One region of the Enterobacter sp. CFEC122 genome, then DNA from elsewhere that is predicted to be linked to it. Evidence: predicted binding sites of a transcription regulator. Region 1 holds the regulator's gene; the other holds the start of a gene.
What was found. Region 1 encodes Fur, which represses iron uptake genes when iron is present. Its sites were predicted from a motif close to ATAATAATGAGAACNACTATCAA; they were not measured.
Positions count from the first base shown of each region.

Region 1 (3,987 bases):
CTTCCTGCAGCGTATGACCCCGACCTATGCTTCCTCCAACGGTCGTCTTGATATCTGGTGGGATAACCGCTCCGACTTCAACGCCGACGGTGAGAAAGCGGTCTTCTTCGGCGCGATGTATGACCTGAAAAACTGGAACCTGCCGGGCTGGGCCGTGGGCGCTTCTTACGCTTACGCCTGGGATGCAAAACCTGCCGACATGGCAACACCGGATGCTTACTACGATCCAAACTATCGCCTGAAAGAGTCTTCCTACAGCCTGGATGCTATCTATACCCTGCAGGATGGCCGCGCGAAAGGCACGATGTTCAAACTGCACTTCACCCAGTACGACAACCACTCCGATATCCCGAGCTACGCGGGCGGTTACGGCAACATCTTCCAGGATGAACGTGACGTGAAATTCATGGTTATCGCACCGTTCACCATCTTCTGATGAATCGTCCGGCGGGTTAGATCCCGCCGGACCGGAGACTGCAAATGATGAAAAAAATCGTAATCGTCGCGCTGTTGGCATCGGGGCTGGTGGCGTGTGCCCAGACTCAGGCACCGAAAGAGGACTCCCGCCTCAAGGAGGCCTACAGCGCCTGCATTAATACTGCGGAAGGATCGCCGGAGAAAATTGAAGCCTGCCAGAGCGTGCTGAACGTGCTGAAGAAAGAGAAAGCGCACGAGCAGTTCGCGACGCAGGAGAATGTCCGCGTGATGGATTACCAGGCCTGTATCCAGGCACGTAAAACCGGTAACGATCAGGAAGTGGCGAAGCGTTGCGATAAGATCTGGAACGAGATACGCAATAATAATAAATAAGTTGCTTTACGCCCGGTGGCACTGTGCCACAGGGCTTTTTTCTGGCAAAAAAAAGCCAACCTTACGGCTGGCTCAGAGTATGAACACTCACTTATTTTGCGTCATGCGCATGTTCATTTTCGCGGCAATCGCCTTCAGCGCAGTGACCATAAAGGTACAGGCTGTGGTTGGTCAGACGGATGCCGTGACGCGCGGCGATTTCACGCTGGCGCGCTTCGATAGAGTCATCGCTAAATTCAATGACCTTGCCACAGTCGAGGCAGATCAGGTGATCGTGGTGCTGCTGCTGGGTCAGTTCGAAGACAGATTTACCACCTTCGAAATTATGACGGGTGACAATGCCCGCGTCATCAAACTGGTTCAGCACGCGATAGACGGTAGCCAGCCCAATCTCTTCACCCATGTCGATAAGACGTTTATAAAGGTCTTCCGCACTGACATGGTGATTGTCTGGACCCTGAAGCACTTCGAGGATTTTTAACCGAGGAAGCGTAACTTTCAGGCCAGCCTTCTTTAATGCGGTATTGTTGTCAGTCATGCGGAATCTGTCCTGTTGCTAAACGATTCACTTCTGTAGGAAGTGACAGAAAATGCACCCGGGATAATGCGTCTCATTATAGAACTGCCATGGCTAAATGAAAACTGCAAGTCTCAGGCAAAATATGCTTATAAAAATGGGGTATCACCAACAAACTTGCTCGGTGGAAAACCACATTTTATCAGGGAGACATTGTACAGGTCTGGGCGAAAAAGTTAAAAGATTGTAGCAATTAATTTAATCGGTTTGACCTGGTGCGCGGGCGCAACCGCCGTTGCGCCGCGATAAAAATCAGGCGTTGAGAATATCGTCCAGGTGCAGTTCTTCACGGATCTGCTTAACCCATTTCTCGACGCGCTCTGCAGTCAGTTCTGGCTGACGGTCTTCGTCGATGGCCAGACCCACGAAATGATCGTCATCGGCCAGGCCTTTGGACGCTTCGAAGTGGTAACCGGCGGTTGGCCAGTGGCCGACGATCACAGCGCCATTCGGCTCAATGATGTCGCGGATGGTACCCAGCGCGTCACAGAAGTACTCGGCGTAGTCTTCCTGGTCGCCACAGCCAAACAGGGCAACCAGCTTACCGTTGAAGTCCACTTCTTCCAGCGTCGGGAAGAAATCATCCCAGTCGCACTGGGCTTCGCCGTAGTACCAGGTCGGAATACCCAGCAGCAGAATGTCATAGCCTTCGAGATCTTCTTTGCTGCTCTTGGCGATGTCATGCACATCAGCAACGTCTTTACCGAGCTGTTTTTGAATGTTTTTCGCGATATTTTCGGTATTGCCGGTATCACTGCCAAAGAAAATGCCGATGATTGCCATGAGTAAAATAACCTCTTGAAACTTAATAGTATGGTGGCGCAATTCGGCCACGGATAAGGGCAATAATAGCAGAACTGGCAACCCTGCGGAAACAGCTATCGCGCAGGACTGCACTCTGTGCTACATGAAAAGGGTAATTAAGGGAATTTTCAGACTTATGCTTGGCTGCGCAGCATCTCAAGCTGGGCGATCAACATCTCTTCAATGAGCTCGCTGCGGCTAATATTTCGCGCGTCGGCCAGCTCGTTAAGCGCATCGACCGCGTTGGCGTTGAGCTTCAGTTCGACACGCTTAAGCCCACGATTTTTATCGCGTTTAAGCTGATTGCGTTTATTGATACGCAGCTGTTCATCGCGCGAAAGCGGATTCGTCTTCGGTCGTCCCGGGCGACGCTCATTCGCGAACAGATCTAGTGTCGTACGGTCCGTTTGTTCTTTGGCCATGATTCTGAGACTTCGGGGGAAACACGCCGCCCTGCTAATGCCCGGGCGATAAGCGCGCCATCATACATCACCAAAAACGGCGCGCCAACGACTGGAAGCCCGCAGCCTTCCAGTCGCTCTCTTTTTAATCAATTTGCAGTATCAGCAAGATAGCGGCGAATGGCGCGCAGCACGGCGTCAGGTTTTTCCGCATGCACCCAGTGCCCGGCTCCGGCAATGACGTGGGCGCGAGCCTGCGGGAATTGCGCCAGTATGGCGTCGCGGTACGCGTCGGTAACATAAGGGGAGTTACCGCCGCGAATAAAGAGGGTAGGGTGCGGCCAGGCGGGCACGGTTTCCCAGCCCACGATATTGTTGTACTGGTTCCAGAGCACCGGCACGTTAAAACGCCACTGGCCGTCAACAAACGACTTCAGCAGGAACTGGACGACGCCTTCTTCATCAAGATGCTCACGCATGACGGCAGCCGCCTGCTGACGCGTCGCGGCACTCGCTTCGGTGACCGCATTGATGGCGGCAAAAATTTCGTCGTGACGGCGGACGTCGTAATCCACGGGCGCAACATCAATCACCACCAGGCCGTTAATACGCTCCGGGGCCAGCGCCGTCAGGGCCATCACCGCTTTACCGCCCATTGAATGCCCGATGAGGGTCACCTTTTGCAAGTGGTTGGCATCCAGCGTATCCAGCAGATCCTGCGCCATCGCGGCGTAGGTCATCTCGTCGGAACGGCCGGAAAGACCATGATTGCGCATATCGATCTGAAGAATATCGTGGTCGGTAACCAGCTCGCGCGCCAGCACGCCCAGGTTATCCAGGCTGCCAAAAAGCCCGTGAACCAGTACGATGGGAGAATTATTGTTCGGCGATTGTGCAGTTTGCGCTCGGGTATTCAATTTCATGGCAAAGTTCTTTTTTTACGTATGTCAGGTTAGGGTATCATGTTGACCATTCTGCCGCCCGGCTGCAAGGTTCCAGTTTAATCTGACTTTTGCCGCCAACCTGGTTTGACGCTATCCGCTGTTGGGATTTGACCTTATAATCCCAATGACTTGTATTCAGATAAGATATCGCACTGGATTAAGATGAAAACAATCGAAGTTGATGACGAACTCTATCAGTATATTGCCAGCCAGACGCGGCATATCGGGGAGAGCGCGTCCGACATTTTACGGCGCATGCTTAAAATTTCCGCCGCTTCACAGCCTGCTACCCCAGTCACCAAAGATGTCGTGTCTCAGCCAAGCGTTGTTGCACAAGCAAAACCTGCCGTGACACCGGCAAAAGATAAAGTGCGCGCGATGCGCGAGCTGCTGCTCTCCGATGAATATGCGGAGCAAAAAAAGGCGGTTAACCGCTTTATGCTGGTGCTGT
Region 1 is NZ_JBRIQR010000053.1:20,172-24,158, reverse strand. Features, by position in the region: partial or broken gene ACVCAM_RS23940 (OprD family outer membrane porin) at 1-436, shown strand, start outside; gene chiQ (ChiQ/YbfN family lipoprotein) at 484-810, shown strand; gene fur (ferric iron uptake transcriptional regulator) at 902-1,348, opposite strand; gene fldA (flavodoxin FldA) at 1,640-2,170, opposite strand; gene ybfE (LexA regulated protein) at 2,326-2,613, opposite strand; gene ybfF (esterase) at 2,742-3,515, opposite strand; gene seqA (replication initiation negative regulator SeqA) at 3,699-3,987, shown strand, end outside.

Region 2 (3,987 bases), on a different contig from region 1:
AAGCACACCAGCGGTCAGTAATAGTAATGTGATGACCGTAAAAAAGATGCTGTTCATGGGTAGGCTCCATTTTTTTTGATTTTAAATTTGCCTCATGATATTGTCAACGAATCTCACGCCTTTACCAACCCCACCCTGTTGAAATTAAAGGAAATTAAAAATGCTGCCCGACTATCTCGTCCCGGCTAAGTACCACATTACGCCTGTGGAACAGCAACCGACGGAAGCAGAAAAAGAGGTCAGTTTCACTCAGGGGAAAAGAAAGCTCTCTGATTTCGAGCCTGATATATTAATTGGTGTTTCCCGTACCGGCAAATCCCGTAATATGTTGCTGGAAGAGCACGATCGTCATATAAAAGACCGCTTATTTCGCGCTATAAAAATTGAAGCCTTTGTCCACCTGCTGAATGATCTGCAGGCCGAAGGTGAAACAGATGCCCAGAAACTAAGTCAAATATTGGCCGAAAAAACCAAAGAAATTAACGAAGCGGGCAATGAAATTTGGCTTAACTTAATTACGCGCGAAAAAAACAACCCAATTTTTTATAGCCTGGGGGAGGATTAACGTGAAGGAAGTTAAAAATAACGACGTTTATTTGACTTTGGATGATAAAAAAAGTGATGAATTTATCTTAAAGCAAAATCTCGACGCGCTGCGAAACACAAAAAATGACGAGATGACGCGCATTACACAGGACCTGGTATCGATCCCGGCGACGCTGGTGCGGCTGAAATGGCAGAATCGCCGTGAGATTTATCCGCTGCAGGTCAAAGAAGAAATTTACGGTGCCGTGATGAACGCCATCATGGAACAGCGGCCAGAGCTAAAAGAGAAGCTTCTGGGACGCCTTGAGGCCAACTACCAGTATCTGCTTGCCAGAGAGATCGCCACCCTGCGTCTGACGCGCAAACTGTCAGACGGCGAGTACCGTACCTCAAACGTCACCTGCGTTGCGCTTGATGAGGACGCGCTGGCAACCCCCTCTACCGCACCGACGGAAAATAAAAACGCATAAACCCAACAGGCATAAAAAAAGCCGGCTTTCGCCAGCTTCTTTATCACTTCGCGGCCGCTTTCTCTTCGCCGACCAGCCCAATCTTCAGATAACCCGCCTGATGCAGCGTGTCCATTACCTTCATCATGGTTTCATAATCCACGGTTTTATCCGCACGGAAGAAGACCGTGGTGTCTTTTTTACCGCCGGTAAGCTGATCCAGCGCCGGGATAACAGAGTCGGCCGTTACCGGGTCGTTACCGAGGAACATCGATTTATCGGCCTTCACGGACAGATAGACAGGCTTTTCCGGGCGCGGCTGCGGCTGGCTGGACGAGGCTGGCAGATTCACCTTCACGTCCACCGTCGCCAGCGGCGCGGCCACCATGAAGATGATCAGCAGAACCAGCATGACGTCGATAAACGGCGTCACGTTGATCTCATGCATTTCGCCGTTATCGTCCAGATTTTCGTTTAGACGCATCGCCATAATATCAACCCACGCGCAGTTTGGACGCCGCGTGCACCGGCTTAACGGCGCTGGCATTCAGGTCGAGATCGCGGCTCTGCAGCAGCAGAACCTGCGCGGCAACGTCACCGAGGGTGGCTTTGTAGCTGCCAATCATCCGCGCGAAGATGTTGTAGATAACCACCGCCGGAATCGCCGCGACCAGACCAATCGCCGTCGCCAGCAGCGCTTCTGCGATACCCGGCGCAACGACCGCCAGGTTGGTGGTTTGGGTCTGCGCGATACCGATAAAGCTGTTCATGATGCCCCAGACCGTACCGAAAAGACCGATGAACGGCGAAATCGCGCCGATGGTGGCCAGATAACCATTGCCGCGCCCCATGTGTCGGCCAACTGCCGCCACGCGACGTTCCAGACGGAAACCGGTACGCTCTTTTATGCCTTCGTTATCTTCACTGCCCGCGGAGAGTTCCAGCTCGTTCTGTGCTTCATTCACGAGCAGGGTAGTCAGGCTTTTCGCGTGGAAGGATGAGGTCATATCTGAAGCCTGATCCAGAGAGCGGGCTTCTGCCAGCTGTTGCTGTTCCCGCTTGAGGCGACGCTTCTGCGAAAGCAGCTCGGCGCTCTTGCTGAAGAAGATAGCCCAGGTGACAACGGACGCCAGAATCAGGCCGATCATCACAATCTTAACCACGATGTCAGCATGCTGATACATGCCCCAAACGGAGAGATCCGCCTGCATCAAATTATTACCCACTCTGTATCTCCAGGACGCAAATCACAAAATCTGAACGTAATAATATCAAAACATCGTCGAATTGATAGTAGTTCTCATTAGTATTTGCATAGTGCCGCAATTTTCGTTCACTTTCCTTGCGCTTACGCAGTAAAAATTTCTTATGCGCTTTTTTGCTAATATTTTCTGCTTATTCGATAAGCCTGCGGGTGCAGTTTTTTCCAATCGTGGTAGTCTGGACGTCCAGACGTATAAAAACAGGGTTAGCGAACATGACAACGAAGCATCTTGATACCACGCTGGTACAGGCAGGACGCAGCAAAAAATATACTCAGGGATCGGTCAACAGCGTGATTCAACGCGCCTCCTCGCTGGTGTTTGACACCGTTGAGGAGAAAAAAAACGCCACGCGCAACCGCGCAAAAGGCGGGCTGTTTTATGGCCGTCGCGGCACGCTAACCCACTTTTCTCTGCAGGAAGCGATGTGCGAACTGGAAGGCGGCGCAGGCTGCGCGCTGTTCCCGTGCGGCGCGGCGGCGGTCGCCAACACCATTCTGGCGTTTGTGGAACAGGGCGACCATATCCTGATGACCAACACCGCCTATGAACCCAGCCAGGACTTCTGTACCAAAATCCTCAGCAAGCTCGGCGTGACGACCGGCTGGTTCGACCCGCTGATTGGTGAAGGCATTGCCGAACTTATTCAGCCAAACACGCGCATTGTGTTCCTGGAATCGCCGGGGTCACTCACCATGGAAGTTCACGACGTGCCGGCTATCGTCAAGGCCGTGCGCAGCAAAGCGCCAGAGGCGATCATTATGATCGACAACACCTGGGCGGCAGGCGTGCTGTTCAAAGCGCTGGAATTCGACATTGATATTTCCATCCAGGCGGCGACGAAATACCTGATTGGCCACTCTGACGGCATGATTGGTACTGCGGTTTCCAACGCGCGCTGCTGGGATCAGCTGCGTGAAAACGCCTATCTGATGGGCCAGATGGTGGATGCCGACACGGCGTACATGACCAGCCGCGGACTCCGCACGCTGGGCGTTCGCCTGCGTCAGCACCACGAAAGCAGCCTGAAGGTGGCCGAATGGCTGGCGCAGCATCCGCAGGTTGAGCGCGTAAACCATCCGGCGCTGCCGGGCAGTAAGGGGCATGAATTCTGGCAACGTGACTTTACGGGCAGCAGCGGTTTGTTCTCGTTTGTGCTGAAAAAACGGCTGAATAATGACGAGCTGGCAAGCTATCTGGATAATTTTAGCCTCTTCAGCATGGCCTATTCTTGGGGCGGTTTTGAATCCCTGATCCTGGCTAACCAGCCGGAGCAGATCGCGGCCCTGCGCCCAGGTGGTGAAGTGGACTTCAGCGGTACCCTGATTCGACTGCATATCGGTTTAGAAAATGTTGACGATCTGATTGCGGATTTAGCAGCAGGGTTCGAGCGTATCGTGTAGAGTGCTGGCTGACAATGTACTCTCTGGACGCTTTTGTGGACACCGCAAGCAGAAAAGTCTGCATGAGTTGCGCCCGGAATCAAACCCGACGGGCGAATTAGGGAGTACAATAGCGCTATATCTGCTGTTCCACAGGAAAGTCCATGGCTGTTATTCAAGATATTATCGCGGCGCTCTGGCAACATGATTTTGCCGCCCTGGCGGATCCTCACGTCATAGGCGTCGTCTATTTCGTGATGTTCGCAACGCTGTTTCTGGAAAATGGATTACTGCCAGCTTCGTTTTTACCCGGTGACAGTCTGCTTTTGCTTGCCGGGGCGTTGATCG
Region 2 is NZ_JBRIQR010000016.1:89,920-93,906, reverse strand. Features, by position in the region: gene ACVCAM_RS13320 (ESA_00282 family adhesion-associated protein) at 1-57, opposite strand, end outside; gene ACVCAM_RS13315 (hypothetical protein) at 161-565, shown strand; gene ACVCAM_RS13310 (hypothetical protein) at 567-1,016, shown strand; gene exbD (TonB system transport protein ExbD) at 1,060-1,485, opposite strand; gene exbB (tol-pal system-associated acyl-CoA thioesterase) at 1,490-2,221, opposite strand; gene metC (cystathionine beta-lyase) at 2,473-3,660, shown strand; gene yghB (DedA family general envelope maintenance protein YghB) at 3,804-3,987, shown strand, end outside.
Region 2: the regulator Fur is predicted to act here: its motif matches at 2,283-2,305, upstream of exbB (tol-pal system-associated acyl-CoA thioesterase).